Regions from separate parts of the Pseudomonas sp. KH_050 genome, predicted to be linked through region 3. Evidence: predicted binding sites of a transcription regulator. Region 3 holds the regulator's gene; each other region holds the start of a gene.
What was found. The regulator sigma-54, encoded in region 3, starts transcription at its own class of promoters, with help from an activator protein. The targets are predictions, from matches to a motif close to ANTGGCATNNANNTTGCTNT.

Region 1 (6,623 bases), 470 kb from region 3:
GGTGAAAGGCAAGCCGGAAATGATTATGGATTGGGACTACACCATGATTGCCCTGCACCATGCCGGGCGAAGCCATAGCTGCACACCTGGTGCAGAACAGATGCAGGAGATTCAAAAAGTCCACCTAAGTCAGAAGTACGACGATATCGGCTATCACTATGGGATCGATTGCACCGGACAGATATTCGAAGGTCGCGACATCCGGCTTCAGGGTTCGAGCGTTTTGAAGTTCAACACTGGGCTGATCGGTATAGTACTACTGGAAAACCTGACAACACCGGACGAGGGGGGCGACTGGGTCGCCAAGGGGCGCGTCGCCCTCGATAGCATTGGCTACAGCACCACAAACGTGATTCCGGCTGCTCAAATTGTCGCACTGATGCACTTGATCGATTCGCTGAAAAGCGTGTTCGTTATCAAGCATTTTGGTGGTCATAGGGAGTACCCAGGGCAGGCTTCCGAAGGAAAAATCTGTCCCGGTAATATTGGGATGGAGTTGGTGAGAAATCTTAGAACCAAGACCCAGCTTTTGCCTCCACCGGCGCCGCAGGAATGAAAAAGCTATTGATTGCTGCAGTGTTGGCGGTGCTGGCTGTGCTCTACGTCGGCTACTACGAAGCCCTTGAAGATGGCGATATTGAGACCATTTTGTTCATCAAAAAACACCCGACGTTTCAGATGAAGTTTTACAACATCCACGCCAATGATGGTGAGATCAGGCAAGTCGAACGTCTCACGGATGAGGAACGAAGGTGGATCATCGACTACTGCAGGTATCGGCTTGGAGTCGACACTGAATTGAAAACACAGAGCGACATTGAGATGTGCAGAAAGAAATAGAGTCATCACGGAAGCGGACTTTCACATAATGTGAGCCAGAGGGCACGGTCAGTCGCAGTACCAATAAGCTGAACCGGTAGGCGCCGCGAGGCGCTTACTCGAAACCCCCGATGGGCCTCTGGCTTGTCGGGGGTTTTCTTTTGCCTGAAGAAATTCCGCTCCCTCACTGGATCTTCACCACTGTCTGGCATTGCGCCCGGGTGCATGCGGTCGGCGCTGGCGCAGGCGCAGGCGCAGGCGCAGCCTGCGATCTTTTCGGCGGACAGCACAATCGCCAAGATCAAAAGATCGCAGCCTGCGGCAGCTCCTACGAGGGGATTGCGGACACCCATAAAAAAACCCCTCTTGCGAGGGGCTCTTTTTGCAGCGAGTCAGCCATCCAGCATCAGGTCATCTGAATGATGGTCTGCATGATGGTGCTTTGGGTGGAGATGGTCTTGGCGTTGGCCTGGTAATTACTTTGCGCCTTGATCAAGTCCACCAGTTCGTTGGTCAGGTTGACGTTGGAACCTTCCAGAGCATTGGCAACGATCGATCCCAGGGTACCGACCTCAGGTGCATCAAAGCCCGGCTGGCCTGAGGCGAAGGTTTCTTTCCAGCTGGTGCCGCCAGCCGGTTGCAGACCTTGCTCATTGTTGAAGCTGGCCAGGGAGATCTGCCCGATCGCCTGGCTCTGATCGTTGCTGAAGTTGGCGAACAAGACACCGCTGCCATCAATCTTCAGCCCGGTGATTTCGCCCGTGGCGTAACCGTCCGTAATAGGAGGATTACGGTAGGTCACCGAGTTGTACTGGGTGATATTCGCCATGTTGATGCCAATACCGTCCGGGTTGGCCGCAGCCCCGTTCGATGCCCATACACCGTTGATCATCGCGCCGGGCATCCAGGCTCCAGTCCCGGTCCCTGGAATTGTCAGCTTGGTATTGGATACGGTGCTGGGTGGAGTAACGATGCCCGTCAGCGTTCCAGAAGAATCGAAAGACATGGTCGAAGGCACTGGCGCGACAGCGCCGGTGCCGGTCACAGGCGTGCCGTCCGGATTACGACCATCGATCAGGGTATAGGTCTGCCAGGTGTTGGCACCGGTCTTGACCACATACTGATCCATCGGGTGCGAATTGCCCTGGGTATCGTAGATGAGGGTGGTGAACTGAGAAGTGAAGCTCGACAGGTCTTTGGGATCGAACGGCTTGGCCACCTGATCGATAACGTCGCTGGTCGACTTGAGGTTGCTGCTGGAGTCAACCGTGCTTGAAGCCTTGGGCGGCAGGTTCGACAGGTTGATCCGCAAATCGGTCAGCACGCCTTTGATGACCTTGCCATTGGCATCTACACCATAACCCTGCAGGCGAGCAGAGCCGTCGGAGGTGGTGACGTAGCCTTCCTTGTCGCGCTGGAAAGTACCGGCACGGGTGTAGCTGCGCGAGCCATTGTCATTCAGGACAAAAAAGCCGCCGCCCTGGATCCCCATGTCCAGCATACCGCCGGAACCATTGACCTCACCCTGGCCAAACTGCTGGGAAACGTTGGCCAGATTGACGCCGCCGCCGACGGTTTTGCTACCGGTACCCAGCTTAGTTGAGGAGTACACGTCCTCGAACTCCGCGCGGGAAGATTTGAAGCCGGTGGTGGCGACGTTGGCGATGTTATTGCCGGTAACGTCCAGTTGCTTGTTGGCTGCATAGAGCCCGCTGAGGCCAATATTGAAAGACATATTTCACTCCTTGTGCCGCGTTAACCGGCTCTATAGACCAATAGTTTGAACTTTGGACAGGGCAATACTGCCCAGGCCAGCGAGGTTGAGCATCATCTCGCCACCCGTCTGGCTCAGGGACACGCTGTTGACGGTCGCCGGCAGATAAGTGAGCAATGCCGTCGTGCCCTCGTCGGTCTTGGTGGTCGCCTTGAAGGTGTAGGTCCCCTGCTCGACCTTGACGCCCTTATCGTCAACACCATCCCAGACGAAGTCGGCATTGCCGGCCGACTGGGCACCCAGTTCAATGGTTTTGACTGTTTTGCCATCTTTGTCAGTGATGGTCACTGTGGCATTGGTCACCGAAGCCCCCAGGGCGACCGAGCCGGTGAGACCTTTGGCCGGGTCGATCACTGCGGAGTCGGTCTGCACGATCACCGAGCGGCCGACCAGCGATGAAGCCTGCAAAGCCTGGGACGACTTGTAACTGCCGGCCAGGGAAGTTACCGAGTCGTTCAGCGTGGTAATGCCTTCCAGACTGCTGAACTGCGCCAGTTGCGCGACGAACGCCCCGTTGTCCTGCGGCTCCAGCGGGTTCTGGTTTTTCAGCTGGGTCACCAGCAATTGCAGGAAAGCGTCCTTGCCCAACGCTTTACTGCCAGCCGTGCTGCTGGCCGCCGCCGCCAGCTCGTCGGAAGTTGACTTAGTCTTTTTCGTGGTGTTGTTGAGAATATCGCCAAGGCTCGCGCCACTGGTGGAATCGGTAACACTCATCTGAGTCGCCCCTTATCACTGACCGAGAGTCAGGACCTTCTGCATCATGGTTTTGGCGGTGTTCATCATTTCGGCGTTGGTCTGAAACGAACGACTGGCAGAAATCATGTCAGCCATTTCCTCGACCACGTTGACGTTCGGGTAGTAGACATAACCCTTGGCATCAGCAGACGGGTGATTGGGCTCGTAGCGCGCATCGAGGTTGCTTTGGTCTTCGACCACGCCCAACACCTGCACGCCCTGGCCCGCCGTATCCTGGTTCTGGAACAGCGAATCGCTGCCGCCACTCTGGCTGTTCTGGAACATGGTGGCGAACACCGGATGACGAGCGCGGTAGGTCTGGTCGATGCTCGACGACACGGTCTCGGCGTTGGCGATGTTACTGGCGACGGTGTTCAAACGCGTGGTTTGAGCGCTCATGCCACTACCGGCAATATTAAAAACACTGGCTAGGGACATGGATTACTCTCCGCGCAGGGCTGAGATCAGCCCTTTGAATTTGCTGTTGAGCAGGGTGAAACTGGCCTGGAAGTTCACCGAGTTTTCCGCGTAGTTCGATTGCTCAAGCTGAGCGTCCACGGTGTTTTGGTCGATCGACGGTTGCATCGGCGTGCGATACAGCAGCGACTCGTCGCCATTGCCCAGGCCTTCGGCTTCGATATGACGGTTATTGGTCATGTTCAACGCGAAGGAGCCGCTCTTGGTCTTTTCATTCTGCGCGGCAAGCACGGCAGCGAAATCCAGATCCCGAGCCTTGTAGTTCGGGGTATCGGCGTTGGCGATGTTGTTGGCCAGAACTTCGGCACGCTGAGCTCGGAAGCCCAGAGCCTTTTCATGGATACCGAGCGCTTTATCGAAGCTGATGCTCATATCGGGGTGACCTTTGGGTAACCGGTTTTTTCGTACGATGAACATAGCAAGCGTCGTGCCAGTTCAAAAAACCCCGTAAACCGGGGCTTTGGAGGCATCGGCAAGGTGGCAATGCCAGAAAAGCGGCAACTGATCTCCGTCGCCGCCGCTTTTCTGCCGTTTGGAGAAGGTGGATGGCCGCCAAAAAGATCGCAGCCTTCGGCAGCTCCTACAGGGATATGCGGTCGTCGTAGGAGCTGGCTGCGATCTTTGCTTTTCTGCCGGCCAAAAAACGGGAGCCTCTTAGGACTCCCGTTTTGGTCTAGCCAACCCATCACTTCGCCTGGTAAATGATCCCCGGGCTGCACTGAACCATCTGGTAATGATCCGGCAAGCCATTGAGCGCCTCAGAAGCGCCAAGGAACAGATAACCGCCCGGCTTCAGTGTGCTGTGAATCCGCAGCAGAATGTCCTTCTTCACCTCGGCGGAGAAGTAGATCAGCACGTTGCGGCAGAACACGATGTCGAACTTGCCCAGGCCGGCGTAGCTGTCCAGCAGGTTGAACGAACGAAACTCAACCCGGCTCTTGATCGGTGCCTTGATCGCCCAACGCCCCGGTCCTTTCGGATCGAAGTAACGTTGCAGGCGCTCCGCAGAGAGACCGCGGCCAATGGCCAGGCTATCGTACTCGCCAGTCTTGCAGTTGTTGAGCATGGTGCCGGACAAATCCGTGGCAACGATTTGCGCCCCCATTTTCAGCTGGCCCAGGCTGGTCCGCTCAAATTCATCGATCGACATGGACAGCGAATAAGGCTCCTGCCCCGACGAGCAGGCCGCCGACCAGATGCGAAGGCGCTGACCCGGACTGGCCTTGATCGCCTCCGGCAGCACCTTGTTTTTCAGCACCTCGAACGGGTAGGTGTCGCGAAACCACAGGGTTTCGTTGGTGGTCATGGCGTCCACCACCATCTCGCGCAATCCACTGCGCGGTTGGGTCTGAATACGTTGAATCAGCTCACCCAAGGATTTGATGCCTTGCTGCTCCATCAGTTTATTGAGACGGCTCGACACCAGATACTGCTTGTTTTCACCGAGCAAAATGCCACAGGCTTTTTCCAGGAAGACCCGGAACTGTTCGAAATCCAAATTACCCGTAGACAAAGATGCCGCCTCTTAAATCGTGTTGACCACCAGGGGCAGACGCCCCTAGCTGATGTCTGCTGTTTTGATCCGGTCGACTACCCGGGATGCCAGGTCATCAGGACGAAATTTGGCAAGGAAGTCATCGGCACCGACCTTCTTCACCATCGCCTGATTGAACACTCCTGACAACGAAGTATGCAGGATGATATGTAGCTTTTGCATGCGAGGGTCGTTGCGGATCTCGGCCGTAAGGGTGTAACCGTCCATTTCTGGCATTTCGATGTCGGAAATCATCATCAGAAACTCTTCTTCCGGCTTCTTGCCCTCGTCGACCAGCTTGCGCAGGTAGTCCAGCGCCTGCCGGCCGTCGTTCAACGCCACGACTTCAACTCCAACCGTTTGCAGACAACGCGAGACCTGCTTGCGCGCCACCGACGAGTCGTCGACCGTCAGCACCCGCAGTGAAACCGCCTTGTGCCGGGTGTCAACGTCTACCACGCCGACCGAAATGGCTTCCGAGGTCGGCGCCACTTCAGCCAGGACCTTCTCGACATCGATGATTTCGACCAACTGATTGTCGACCCGGGTCACCGCCGTCAAGTAATGATCGCGCCCGGTGCCCTTGGGTGGCGGATGGATCTCCTCCCAGTTCATGTTGACGATGCGCTCCACCGACCTGACCAGAAACCCCTGGGTCTTGGTGTTGTACTCCGTGATGATCACGAAGGGATTGCTCTGATCGAGCAATCGACCGGAACCGGTGGCCATTGCCAGATCCAGGATCGGAATGGTCGCCCCGCGAATATTCGCCACACCACACACGACAGGACTGGACTTGGGCAGCAGGGTCAGCTTCGGGCATTGCAGCACCTCGCGAACCTTGAACACGTTGATCCCATACAGCTGTTGGCCGTCGAGACGGAACAACAACAGCTCAAGGCGATTCTGCCCCACCAGTTGCGTGCGCTGGTTTACCGAATCCATTACACCAGCCATGCCCAGACTCCTACACCAACGCTAAGTGTGTTGCGACGCACATTCATCACTAAACGGCACGGCGCTTGCTTTTTAACTCTTATGAATGCACATACGACATTTTTCCGACGTCTCACAGCACAGTACCGCAAATTGCTTTGCGCGCTGTCCGCGTTGTGTTTTTTCAACCTTGGCAGCCCTGCCCTTGCTGATTCGGTTACCTTGCCTGATCTGCTTATCGGCGTCACTCAGGGCTTTCTTGAATTCACCGTCGAAGATTATCTGGCAACCAGCCAAACCGCAGGACGCTATGAAATCCAGGTCAACCAACTCGACCCACGCCTGCGC
Region 2 (6,623 bases), 3.1 Mb from region 3:
CGATCACCCCCTCTTAAAGGAATCCCGGCGCGGTGAACTCCATCTGAATGAGCTGGACGGCAAGGCCGCGACCGTGCAAGTCGTGGCCATCGGGGATGGCTACACGCCCGCCGACATCATCGACGTGAGCGTGCGCGGCACACCGGCAAATGGGGCTCCTGTCTACTTCAATATCGAAGCGCCGGTCAAAGAAGTTCCAAGCATCGTCGAGCTGCTGGTCCCTTACGCCACTCTCAAGCATCTGGCCAGGGTCCAGGTGGAGTTTTCCTATCAACTGAAAAAATCCGATGGCGCCAGGAAGCTGGATTACGAGTCCCTGTTCATCGAGGTCATCGGCTGAATTGCGCGCCTCGAAGTCCAGTGCAATCGTTCCGTCAAGGACCGCATCGTCCCCGGCCAGACTGTGATTAACCGCGTAGCGGGGCGTTTTGCGAAGCAAAGAAGGGAATATTTCAGAGTTATGGGGGCGACATTACGACTTTGGACTAGCGGCCTGTTGCCCGTGAGGCTGTAGGATGCTAAACCTTGTACAGGTTGCCAATGACAAGGAAGCATTATCATGTCGGTTGAATCAGAAGTGTCACCGGACGGGCAAAAACTCACGATTTCGATCAAGGGTCGCTTTGATTTTGGCAAGCATCAGGAGTTTCGCGACTGCTACGAGCGTTTCATCCAGGCACCCAGTGCGGTTGTAGTGGACTTGAAGGAAGCAACCTATCTCGACAGCTCGGCGCTGGGCATGCTGTTGTTGTTGCGTGATCATGCCGGTGGAGAACGCTCCGACGTGAAAGTGATCAATAGCAGCTCGGACGTGCGCAAGATCCTCGCCATCTCCAATTTCGACAAACTCTTCGACATCAGTTGATCGCCATGCAATCGGGGTTCGAAGCGCTGACGGTGCTGATCGCCGAAGACAGTGCGGCCGATCGGCTGCTGCTGTCGACCATCGTCCGGCGCCAGGGGCATGCCGTGCTGACCGCCAGCAACGGCGCCGAAGCGCTGGCGCTGTTCGAGCAGCAGCGCCCGCAACTGGTGTTGATGGACGCCATGATGCCGGTGATGGACGGTTTCGAGGCGGCGCGCCGGATCAAGCAATTGGCCGGCGAAACCCTGGTGCCGATCATCTTCCTGACCTCCCTGACCGAAAGCGAAGCCCTGGCCCGCTGCCTGGAGGCCGGCGGCGACGACTTTCTGGCAAAGCCGTATAACCAGGTGATTCTGGCGGCCAAGATCAAGGCCATGGACCGTTTGCGCAGACTGCAGGCGACGGTGCTCGAGCAGCGCGACCAGATTGCCCGGCACCATGATTACTTGCTCAACGAGCAGCGGGTGGCCAAGGCAGTGTTCGACAAGGTGGCGCATTCCGGCTGCCTGAGCGCGCCGAACATTCGTTACCTGCAATCGCCTTATGCACTGTTCAATGGCGATTTGCTGCTCGCGGCATTCACCCCGGCGGGCGATATGCACGTGCTGCTGGGCGATTTCACCGGCCATGGCTTGCCGGCCGCGGTCGGTGCCATGCCGTTGGCGGAAGTCTTTTATGGCATGACCGCCAAGGGCTACGGCCTGTCGGAAACCCTGCGCGAGATGAATGCCAAGCTCAAGCGCATCCTGCCGGTGGATATGTTTTGCTGCGCGACTCTGCTGTCCCTGAGTTTTCAGCGCCGTGCGGTGGAGGTCTGGAATGGCGGGATGCCGGATGGTTACCTGCATTGCATCGCCACGGGTGAACGCACACCGCTGCTTTCGCAGCATTTACCTTTGGGCATCCTCGGCGCGCAAGACTTCGATGATCGGACCGAAGTCTTGCCCATGGCACTTGGAGACCGGATCTTCCTGCTGTCGGACGGGGTGATCGATACCTGTGATGCGAGTGAACAGTTATTTGGCGTCGAGCGCTTGCGGCAGGTGTTTGCCGCCAATCGCCAGCCAGATCGATTGTTCGAGGAGATCGAACAGGCGCTGAGGGATTTTCGCGGTGAGGCGCGTGACGATGTGAGCATGGTCGAGGTGAGCCTGCTGGAGGCCGACCAGATGACCCGGCCGGTGATGATCTATTCCGACAGTGGCCAGTCGTGCCCGCTGGATTGGTCGGTGAGTTTCGAGTTTCGCGCAGCCACCCTCAAACGTTTCAATCCATTGCCTTATTTGTTGCAGTTGTTGCTTGAGGTGCATGGCCTGCGGGGGCAAAGCGGCGCGCTCTACAGTGTAATGGCCGAACTCTATTCCAATGCCCTGGAGCACGGCGTGTTGGGGTTGGACTCGAGCATCAAGCGCGATGCCCGCGGTTTTGCGCACTACTACCAGCAGCGCAATGCGCGTCTGGACCAACTGCAAGAGGGTTACGTGCGCGTGCATTTGCAGGTGGCGCCGAGGGGCGAGGGCGGATGCCTGGTGGTTCGGGTCGAAGACAGTGGCGAAGGCTTTGATGTGCAGCGAGTGATGGCCAGGCCCGTGGATGTCGATCGTTTGTCAGGGCGTGGCCTTGGTTTGGTTCGCCAATTGAGCCATAGCGCGAGCTGGTCCGACGATGGTCGAAGTGCCTGCGTGGAGTTTTCATGGGAGGCTCTGGCATAATCTCCAAATTCTTGATCAGGGAGTGAACAAGTGGCTGAGATCCATCTAGACCACGAGGTGCTGAGCGCATTGCGCGAAGTCATGGAAGACGAGTATCCGCTGTTGCTGGATACCTTTCTTGCAGATTCCGAAGAGCGCTTGCGATTGCTGCATAAAGCCAGTGATGCCTATCAGCTCATCATCACGGCCCATAGCTTCAAAGGCAGCAGCAGCAATATGGGCGCTATCCGTCTCGCCGAGTTGTGCCATCAACTTGAGCAGCGAGCCAAAGAACCGTTGCTGGGCGGTATCAAAAAGCTGGTCGCCGAGATTGACGGCGAATTCGCTATAGTTCGGCCTCTGTTCAAAGAAGAGCGCCAGCGCTTCCAATGTTGAAAACTGCCGCCGGGCGGTTTTCGTCTCCACCGAGCGAACCTGGCTCGACCTTTGCTCTACCTTGCTGGTTAGCTTGCAACCGTGCCAACGCCCCCAGTGCACTGGAGACCGTTTTATGCCCCTCGCCCCAAACATGCTTCTTCAGGCCGCGACCACGGCCAAGCCTCAGGCCGCGACTGCCAATAACCAGGCAACCGTTGCCGGGGCTGGGGATAAGCCTGCACATTTTTCCCAGGTGCTTGCCAAAGAGGCGATGAACAAGCCTGTCGCGGCGGGAGAGGGATCGGCAAAACCGCTGCGCGACCAGCAGGGCGCGGCCACTGATAAGGCTGCCGCCCCGCAGCCGGCAGTTGCCGATAGCGGCAATGCCTTGCCTGGCGATCAAGCAGTCGAGGCGGACGATAAGCTCGTCAGCGACGCTGGGGCTGCGACCGATGCCCCGCTGACCGACATGGTTGCCGTTGATCCGGCCCTGGCCCCGGCACTGATGCAGGCAGTGGTGCCCACGCCGGCGGCTGTTGCTGCGGTTGAGGCGCCGTTGGCCGCCTCGGCGGTACCGGTCGATGCCGATTTCGACCCTGAAGCCGATCCACTTGATGCGTTGCCGGCGGTACGTCTGGCCCTCGAGCAGAGCGGGCATGTCTCGGCGTCCAGTCAGGCTCAAGGCAAGGCGGCTGCGCCTGCGGCCGAACCGACCCCGGCGCAGAACTTCACCAATGCGCTGGCGGGCATGCTGGAGCAGGCCGATACCGGCGGTACCGAGCAGGGCACGGACAAGGCCTTTAGTGGCTTGATCGATGATGGCCTCAAAGACCTGACAACTGCCGCCAGCGATACCCGGGTCGATGACTTCGCCAACCGTCTGGCGGCATTGACCCAGGCCGCCACGCCAAAAACCGCCAACACGCTGCCGGTGAATCAACCGTTGGCGATGCATCAAAGTGGCTGGACCGAAGAGGTAGTCAACCGGGTCATGTACCTGTCCAGCGCCAACCTCAAGTCGGCCGATATTCAGCTGCAGCCGGCCGAGCTGGGGCGTCTGGATATTCGGGTGAACATGGCTGCCGATCAGCAGACCCAGGTGACCTTCATGAGCGGTCACGCGGTAGTCCGCGAAGCACTCGAAGGGCAGATGTACCGCTTGCGCGAGATGTTCAGCCAACAGGGTATGGGCCAGGTCGACGTCAACGTGTCCGATCAGTCCCGTGGCTGGCAGGGTCAGGAACAGGCTCAGCAGGGGCAGGGCGGGCGAACCGGCGCCAGCGGTGGTCGCCTGGATTCGGTGGATGAAGAATTGCCGATGACAGTCGCCGAAGTGGCCGCCACCAGCACCACAGTATTGGGTTCCAGTGCGGTGGATTATTACGCCTGATTGAATTTGCGGCGTCTGTGAAAAGATCGCAGCCCGTAGGAGCTGTCGAGCGTAGCGAGGCTGCGATCTTTACTTCACACCCCCACCCGATCCTTTTCCCTACAGACAACTCTGGCATAACACTTGCTCTTGCCTTGCCGTGCGACTGTGAAAACCCGAATAGTGACGGATTATTGGCATGGCGAAGAGCGAAGCAGTAAAAGACCCCGCCGGGAAAGGCAAACTCAAGCTTATTCTGCTGATCGTTCTGGCTTTGCTGCTGGTTATCGGTGTGTCAATCGGGGCGACCTGGTACGTCATGCACAGCGCCAAGAGCAAGCCTGAAGCCCCTGCCGATGTCGTCAGCCTCATCAAGCCCGCGGCGATCTATGAGTCGATGGCCCCGGCCTTCGTCGCCAACTTCAACCACAACGGCCGTCAGCGCTACATGCAGGTGAGCATCACCCTGCTGGCGCGTAATCAGGCCGATCTGGATGCGCTGAAAATCCACATGCCGGTGATTCGCAACAACCTGGTCATGCTCTTCTCCGGGCAAAGCTTCGAAGCCCTGGCGACCCCGGTCGGCCAGGAGATGCTGCGCCAGAAGGCAACTGCCAGCGTGCAGGAAGTGGCGCAGAAAGAAGTGGGCAAAGTGGTGGTCGAGCAGTTGCTCTTTACTAACTTCGTACTGCAGTAGGAACACGACATGGCCGTGCAGGACCTGCTGTCCCAGGATGAGATCGATGCGCTGTTGCATGGTGTCGACGACGGTCTGGTACAGACCGACAACGCTGCCGAGCCCGGCAGTGTCAAAAGTTATGACCTGACCAGCCAGGATCGCATCGTCCGCGGACGCATGCCGACCCTGGAAATGATCAACGAGCGTTTTGCCCGCTATACCCGCATCAGCATGTTCAACATGCTGCGCCGATCCGCGGACGTTGCCGTCGGTGGCGTGCAGGTGATGAAGTTCGGCGAATACGTGCACTCGCTCTATGTGCCGACCAGCCTCAACCTGGTCAAGATCAAGCCGTTGCGCGGCACCGCACTGTTCATCCTCGACGCCAAACTGGTGTTCAAACTGGTGGACAACTTCTTCGGCGGTGACGGTCGTCACGCAAAGATCGAAGGCCGTGAATTTACCCCGACCGAATTGCGCGTGGTGCGCATGGTGCTGGAGCAGGCCTTCATCGATTTGAAGGAAGCCTGGCAAGCGATCATGGAAGTGAACTTCGAGTACATCAACTCGGAGGTCAACCCGGCCATGGCCAACATCGTCGGGCCGAGCGAAGCGGTCGTCGTCTCGACCTTCCACATTGAACTCGATGGCGGTGGCGGCGATCTGCACGTGACCATGCCGTACTCGATGATCGAGCCGGTGCGGGAAATGCTCGATGCCGGTTTCCAGTCGGATCTCGATGACCAGGACGAACGTTGGGTCAACGCCTTGCGCCAGGATGTGCTGGACGTCGATGTGCCGCTCAGCGCTACGGTCGCGCGTCGCCAGTTGCGTCTGCGGGACATCCTGCACATGCAGCCCGGTGATGTGATCCCGGTGGAACTGCCGGATGAATTGATCATGCGCGCCAATGGCGTGCCGGCCTTCAAGGTCAAGCTGGGTTCCCACAAGGGCAACCTGGCGCTGCAAGTGATTGAACCGATCGTGCGCCGTTAAGCGGCGCGTATACCCCCGTCGCTTTTGTTGAATGAATTTTTGCCCGCCGAGGACCACTGATGGCTAATGACGATGTAATTTCCGCGGAAGATCAGGCCTTGGCTGATGAATGGGCGGCTGCGCTGGGAGAGTCCGGTGATGCCAGCCAGGACGACATCGATGCCTTGCTGGCAGCCGATAACGGCCCGTCCTCCAACCGTCTGCCGATGGAAGAATTCGGCAGCGTGCCGAGGAATAACGAACAGGTCACCCTCGACGGTCCGAACCTGGATGTGATTCTGGATATCCCGGTATCGATCTCCATGGAAGTCGGCAGCACCGAAATCAACATCCGTAACCTGTTGCAGTTGAACCAGGGCTCGGTGATCGAGCTCGATCGTCTGGCCGGCGAACCGTTGGACGTACTGGTCAACGGCACACTGATCGCTCACGGCGAAGTAGTGGTGGTCAACGAGAAGTTCGGCATTCGCCTGACAGACGTGATCAGCCCAAGCGAACGCATCAAGAAGCTGCGCTGAGTGAAAAAGCTACTCGGTGCAGTATTGGCGTTGCCGTTCAACGCCTGGGCAGCCGAACCGCTGGCGACTGCTGCCGCGCCGGTGGCCGGCAGCGGTGTGGGCGGGCAACTGACGCAGTTGGTGCTGG
Region 3 (6,623 bases):
AATCTCAATGTCCATGTCGAGCACGAAGCCTGCCCGCTGAATCTGGCGCCGACCTCTTCGACCACCGCTGCGCTGGTGATGGGCGACGCACTGGCGGTCGCCCTGCTTGAAGCACGGGGCTTCACCGCCGAAGATTTCGCCTTTTCCCATCCGGGCGGCGCCCTGGGTCGTCGCTTGCTGCTGAAAGTGGAAAATGTCATGCACGCAGGGAAGGAACTGCCACACGTGCAGCGCGGCACCTTGCTCAAAGACGCCTTGATGGAAATGACTCGCAAAGGTCTGGGCATGACCGTGGTGCTCGAGGCCGACGGACGTCTGGCGGGGATTTTCACGGATGGTGACTTGCGCCGCACGCTGGACCGCACCATTGACATCCACAGCGCCACTATCGATGAAGTGATGACAGCTCACGGCAAGACCGCGCGCGCCGAAATGCTCGCAGCCGAAGCTTTGAAAATCATGGAAGACAATAAAATCAACGCCCTGGTGGTGGTCGATGCCGATGACCGGCCGGTTGGCGCCCTGAATATGCACGACTTGCTGCGTGCGGGAGTAATGTAATGAGCACCGATCTTTTGCAACGCGGCAAAAACATCAAACTGGCGGTTTTCGACGTCGACGGCGTGCTGACCGATGGCCGCCTGTACTTTCTCGAAGACGGCAGCGAGTTCAAGACGTTCAACACGCTCGACGGCCAGGGCATCAAAATGCTGATGGCAACGGGCGTGCAGACGGCTATTATCAGCGGCCGAAAAACCCCGGTGGTCGAGCGCCGGGCGAAAAATCTCGGAATCCCTCATTTATATCAGGGCCGCGAAGACAAACTGGTGGTACTCGACGAGCTTCTTGCTCAACTCAACCTAAGCTATGAACAAGTCGCCTACCTCGGTGACGACCTGCCCGACCTGCCGGTGATTCGTCGCGTAGGCCTGGGCATGGCAGTCGCCAGCGCTGCCAGCTTTGTCCGCGAACATGCACACGGCATTACCCAGGCCCGTGGCGGCGAAGGGGCTGCACGCGAATTTTGCGAGTTGATCCTGCGCGCCCAAGGCAATCTTGAAGCAGCCAACGCCGCTTACCTGTAGAGCCACCTATGCTGAGTAAAAAAGTTCGTAACATTTTGATGTTCGCAGCCATTGCCGCAGTGTTTGCGGCCGTGGGCTACTGGAACATCAGCCCGCAACGCTTCATGGAGCGGCCGACGGCGGTCGTCGATGCAACTGCCATTGACTACTACGCCCTCAACGCCCACAGCGTGCAGTTCCTGCCCGACGGCAAGTTGCAGTACGAAATGACTGCCGACAAAGTCGAACACCTGAAAGCAACCGACGTGACGTTGCTGACCAAACCCGACCTGAACCTGTATCGCGGCACGGCTTACCCCTGGCACGTCCAGAGTGAGCGTGGCGAGGTCAATCCTGGCGGCACCGAAGTCGAACTGATCGACTCGGTACGTATCGCACGTACCGACGAGAAAAACCGTGCGACGATTATTACCAGTAGTCGCATGACCGTATTCCCTCAGAAGCAATATGCGCAAACCGAGCAAGCCGTTAGAATCGACGGCGCTGGTGGCGTGTCGACTGGCAAGGGCATGAAAGCGTATTTGAAAGAGAGCAGGATACACCTGCTATCGAACGTAAGAGGACAGTATGAGTCTCGTTAAAACCCTCCCTATTTTGCTCAGCCTGAGCGCAGCACTGGGAAGCGCGAGCGCCTGGGCTCTGCCGACTGATAGCCAGCAACCAATCCGCATTCAGGCCGACGACGCCCAACTGGATGACAAGCAAGGCATTGCCACTTACAAGGGCGATGTGATCATCACCCAGGGTTCGATGAAGATCACCGGCAACACCGTGACCATCACCCGCGCAGCTTCGGGCGAGATCGACGTGGTCACCTCCGTCGGCAACCTGGCTTACTTCGAACAGCTGCAGAAGCCTGGCGATACCGAGCCGGTCAAGGCCTATGCCGTGACCATCCAGTACCACGCTTCGCAAGATCGCGTCGTGCTGATCGACAAGGCCAAAGTGATCAACGAAGGCAACACCACCGAAGGCGAAAAAATCGTCTACGACACCAAGCGCCAGGTTGCCAATGCCGGTCGCGCCACCGGCACTACGGTGACCGCGCCCCGTCCGCGGATCGATATGGTGATCCAGCCGAAGAAGAAAACCGACGAGCAAAAGGCCCCGTAATGGCAACTCTGAAAGCTCAGCATCTGGCCAAGAGCTACAAGAGCCGCCAGGTCGTGCGCGACGTCAGCCTGTCGATCGACAGCGGTCAGATCGTCGGCCTGCTCGGTCCGAACGGCGCCGGCAAGACCACCTGTTTCTACATGATCGTCGGCCTGGTCCAGGCCGATCAGGGTCGGGTATTGATCGATGATCTGGACGTCAGCCACCAACCGATGCACGGTCGCGCACGGGCCGGCATCGGTTATCTGCCGCAAGAAGCGTCGATCTTCCGCAAACTATCGGTCGCCGACAACATCATGGCCATCCTCGAGACCCGCAAGGAACTCGACAAGGCCGGGCGTCGCCAGGAGCTGGAAAGCCTGCTGCAGGAATTCCATATTCACCACATCCGCGACAACCTCGGCATGAGCCTGTCCGGTGGCGAACGTCGCCGAGTGGAAATCGCCCGCGCACTGGCTACCGCGCCGAAATTCATCCTGCTCGACGAACCTTTCGCCGGCGTAGACCCGATTTCGGTAGGCGATATCAAGCAGATCATTCATCACTTGAAGGCCAAGGGTATCGGCGTTCTGATCACCGACCACAACGTCCGTGAAACCCTGGATATCTGCGAGACTGCCTACATCGTCAACGACGGTCAACTGATCGCCGAAGGCGACTCCGAGACCATCCTGGCCAACGAACTGGTGAAGGAAGTCTATCTGGGGCATGAGTTCCGCCTGTAAGCATTGAGCGGTTTGGTTGACGCAGGCACCTCAAAAGCACTCTGGACGATTTCAGCTATCGTCAGAGCGCCGATGTCAATGAAACCTTGTTAATTTTTATTGTTACAGCGCTCTAGGCAAACACTGCAGTTTCAGGCATATAATTTGCTTATGTTTGGCGCTCCGGCGCCCTGTAGTGGATGGCGCATGCGCGCCGGCGAATAAGGTGTTAAGCCCCTGCCATGAAACCATCGCTAGTCTTGAGAATGGGCCAGCAGCTGACGATGACACCGCAGCTGCAACAGGCCATCCGCCTGCTCCAATTGTCGACCCTGGACCTGCAACAGGAAATCCAGGAGGCCCTGGAGTCCAATCCTATGCTCGAACGCCAGGAAGAAGGCGACGACTTCGATAACGCCGACCCTCTGGCCGACAACATCGAGCAGAAACCCAATGCCGATGTTCAGGAACCCTCCTATCAGGAAACCGCCCCGACGGTGGACAACCTCGAGGAAGGTGACTGGAACGAGCGCATTCCTAATGAACTGCCGGTCGACACCGCCTGGGAAGACGTTTACCAGACCAGCGCCAGCAGCCTGCCGAGCAACGATGACGACGAGTGGGATTTCACCACCCGTACATCCGCCGGCGAGAGCCTGCAGAGCCATTTGCTCTGGCAACTGAACCTGGCGCCGATGTCCGACACCGATCGCCTGATTGCCGTGACGCTGATCGATTGCATCAACAATCAGGGCTACCTGGACGAAACCCTCGAGGAGATTCTCGAAGCCTTCGATCCGGAGCTGGACATCGAACTGGACGAGATCGAGGCGGTCCTGCATCGCATCCAGCAATTCGAGCCGGCCGGTATCGGCGCGCGCAACCTGGGCGAGTGCCTGCTGCTGCAACTGCGTCAACTGCCAGCCAAGACCCCTTGGCTGGCCGAGGCCAAGCGCCTGGTCACGGACTTCATCGAACTGCTTGGCAGCCGCGATTACAGCCAGCTGATGCGCCGCATGAAGCTCAAGGAAGACGAACTGCGGCAGATCATCGAACTGGTGCAAAGCCTCAACCCGCGCCCTGGCTCGCAAATCGAGTCAACTGAAGCTGAATACGTCGTCCCCGACGTGATCGTGCGCAAGGACAACGAGCGCTGGCTGGTGGAACTGAATCAGGAGTCCGTGCCACGCCTGCGGGTCAACCCGCAGTACGCCGGTTTCGTCCGCCGCGCCGACACCAGCGCCGACAACACCTTCATGCGTAACCAGTTGCAGGAAGCGCGCTGGTTCATCAAAAGCCTGCAAAGCCGTAATGAAACCCTGATGAAAGTCGCTACCCAGATCGTCGAGCACCAGCGCGGCTTTCTCGAATACGGCGATGAAGCGATGAAACCGCTGGTCCTGCATGACATCGCCGAAGCAGTCGGCATGCACGAGTCGACGATTTCCCGGGTGACTACCCAGAAATTCATGCATACCCCGCGCGGTATCTACGAACTGAAATACTTTTTCTCCAGCCACGTCAGCACCTCCGAAGGCGGTGAATGCTCGTCCACAGCGATTCGCGCGATCATCAAAAAACTGGTTGCCGCGGAAAATCAGAAAAAGCCGTTGAGTGACAGCAAGATCGCTGGTTTACTGGAGGCACAAGGCATTCAGGTAGCCCGCCGCACCGTCGCCAAGTACCGCGAATCCCTTGGAATCGCGCCTTCGAGCGAACGCAAGCGGTTGATGTAACGGGCCACGCCACAGCGTTCCAGGGTGTGTTCTGAAGCTCAGTGAGTTTTCGGACACAGCCTAGTGGCAGGCAAGCCAGCCTGCCGCCTTATGCACTGGCAACGAAGGAGAAGCTGTATGCAAGTCAACATCAGTGGACACCAATTGGAAGTGACCGAACCCCTGCGCACCTACATCGGCGAAAAACTCGACCGACTGGAAAGGCACTTCGACAAGATCACCAACGTGCAAGTCACGATGACGGTCGAAAAGCTGAAGCAGAAAATCGAAGCCACCTTGCATATCCACGGCGGTGAAGTGGTCGCTAACGCAGAACATGACGACATGTATGCTGCGATCGACCTGCTCACCGACAAACTGGATCGCCAACTCAAAAAGCATAAGGAAAAGACCCAGAGCCTCCTCCAGGGCGCAACAGGTCGTTAACACTCCCAACCCATGATCCGACTTGAAAATATCCTGACCCCCGGCCGTTCTTTGGTGAACGTGCCGGGCGGCAGTAAAAAGCGCGCACTCGAGCAAATTGCCAACCTTATCCACCGCGAAGTGCCGGATCTGGAGATGCAAGATGTATTCGAGAGTCTGATTGCCCGTGAAAAACTCGGTTCCACCGGTTTTGGCAACGGCATCGCCATCCCCCACTGCCGCCTCAAAGGTTGCACCTCGCCCATCAGTGCCTTGATGCACCTGGACGCCCCCATAGATTTCGACGCCATCGATGGCGCCCCGGTCGACCTGCTGTTTGTCCTGCTGGTGCCGGAAGCCGCTACCGATGCGCACCTGGAACTGCTTCGGCAGATAGCCAGCATGCTTGACCGCAAGGAAGTGCGCGAAAAACTTCGCAGCGCCTTAACCAATGAAGCCCTGTACCAGGTTGTCCTGGATGAGCAGAACGGTAGTTAATCATGCGCTTGATCATCGTCAGCGGCCGGTCCGGCTCGGGTAAAAGCACCGCCCTCGATGTACTAGAGGACAGTGGCTATTACTGCATCGATAACCTGCCGGCCGGGCTGCTTCCGGAGTTGGCCGAGCGCGCGTTGATTCACACGGAACTGGCGCAGCCGCTGGTCGCCGTCTCGATCGATGCGCGCAACCTGCCCAGTCACCTGACACGCTTCCCGCAATTGCTCGAAGAAGTGCGCAGCCGACACATCCAATGCGATGTGCTGTATCTGGACGCCGACGAAGAAACCCTGCTCAAGCGCTTTTCGGAAACCCGTCGGCGCCACCCGCTGAGCAATGCCCAGCGCTCGCTGGCCGAAGCCATTCGCGATGAAACCAATCTGCTGGGGCCGATTGCCGACCTTGCAGACCTGAAGGTCAACACCACCAACCTGAACCTGTATCAACTGCGTGACACCATCAAGCTGCGCCTGTTGAACCAGCCGGAGCCGGGGACGGCGTTTCTGGTCGAGTCCTTTGGCTTCAAGCGTGGCATGCCGGTCGATGCCGACCTGGTGTTCGACGTGCGTTGCCTGCCCAATCCCTACTGGAAACCCGAACTACGCGAGCAATCCGGGCTGGATCAGCCGGTAGCCGAGTATCTGGCCGCGCAACCGGATGTTGAAGAAATGTTCCAGGATATCTCTACGTACCTGATGAAGTGGCTGCCTCGTTTCGCCGCCAGCAACCGTGCCTACGTCACCATCGCCATTGGCTGCACCGGCGGGCATCACCGCTCCGTCTACCTGACCGAACGTCTGGGCCAGGTCCTGCAAAAATCCCTGAAGAATGTCCAGGTTCGCCACCGCGACCTTAGCTAAAGGATCCACACCGCGATGCCCGCTCTGGAAATTGAAATCATCAACAAGTTGGGCCTGCATGCCCGGGCGTCTGCCAAATTCGTAGGAGTCGCCGGTCAGTTCAAGGATTGCACGATCAGAGTAGGACGCACACCCGAATCCACGGTCGACGGCAAAAGCATCATGGCCATGATGATGCTGGCTGCTGGCAAAGGCACCAAAATCCATCTGGCCACTGAAGGC

Region 1: a site for sigma-54 is predicted at 4,221-4,240, ahead of flgB (flagellar basal body rod protein FlgB). Genes of this name have one in related genera too.
Region 2: a site for sigma-54 is predicted at 2,991-3,010, ahead of AC3IUA_RS21150 (flagellar hook-length control protein FliK). Genes of this name have one in related genera too.

What each region holds. Positions count from the first base shown of each region.
Region 1 is NZ_CM174478.1:1,582,280-1,588,902, reverse strand. Features, by position in the region: gene AC3IUA_RS07300 (peptidoglycan recognition protein family protein) at 1-556, shown strand, start outside; gene AC3IUA_RS07295 (hypothetical protein) at 553-840, shown strand; gene AC3IUA_RS07290 (hypothetical protein) at 951-1,238, shown strand; gene flgE (flagellar hook protein FlgE) at 1,226-2,554, opposite strand; gene flgD (flagellar hook assembly protein FlgD) at 2,585-3,307, opposite strand; gene flgC (flagellar basal body rod protein FlgC) at 3,323-3,766, opposite strand; gene flgB (flagellar basal body rod protein FlgB) at 3,770-4,177, opposite strand; gene cheR (protein-glutamate O-methyltransferase CheR) at 4,491-5,318, opposite strand; gene AC3IUA_RS07260 (chemotaxis protein CheV) at 5,364-6,296, opposite strand; gene flgA (flagellar basal body P-ring formation chaperone FlgA) at 6,378-6,623, shown strand, end outside.
Region 2 is NZ_CM174478.1:4,649,776-4,656,398, reverse strand. Features, by position in the region: gene AC3IUA_RS21170 (hypothetical protein) at 1-340, shown strand, start outside; gene AC3IUA_RS21165 (STAS domain-containing protein) at 560-865, shown strand; gene AC3IUA_RS21160 (SpoIIE family protein phosphatase) at 871-2,577, shown strand; gene AC3IUA_RS21155 (Hpt domain-containing protein) at 2,608-2,952, shown strand; gene AC3IUA_RS21150 (flagellar hook-length control protein FliK) at 3,068-4,324, shown strand; gene fliL (flagellar basal body-associated protein FliL) at 4,503-5,000, shown strand; gene fliM (flagellar motor switch protein FliM) at 5,010-5,978, shown strand; gene fliN (flagellar motor switch protein FliN) at 6,038-6,496, shown strand; gene fliO (flagellar biosynthetic protein FliO) at 6,497-6,623, shown strand, end outside.
Region 3 is NZ_CM174478.1:1,108,539-1,115,161, reverse strand. Features, by position in the region: gene AC3IUA_RS05150 (KpsF/GutQ family sugar-phosphate isomerase) at 1-561, shown strand, start outside; gene AC3IUA_RS05145 (KdsC family phosphatase) at 561-1,085, shown strand; gene lptC (LPS export ABC transporter periplasmic protein LptC) at 1,094-1,666, shown strand; gene lptA (lipopolysaccharide transport periplasmic protein LptA) at 1,653-2,198, shown strand; gene lptB (LPS export ABC transporter ATP-binding protein) at 2,198-2,923, shown strand; gene AC3IUA_RS05125 (RNA polymerase factor sigma-54) at 3,145-4,638, shown strand; gene hpf (ribosome hibernation-promoting factor, HPF/YfiA family) at 4,756-5,064, shown strand; gene ptsN (PTS IIA-like nitrogen regulatory protein PtsN) at 5,077-5,541, shown strand; gene rapZ (RNase adapter RapZ) at 5,544-6,401, shown strand; gene AC3IUA_RS05105 (HPr family phosphocarrier protein) at 6,417-6,623, shown strand, end outside.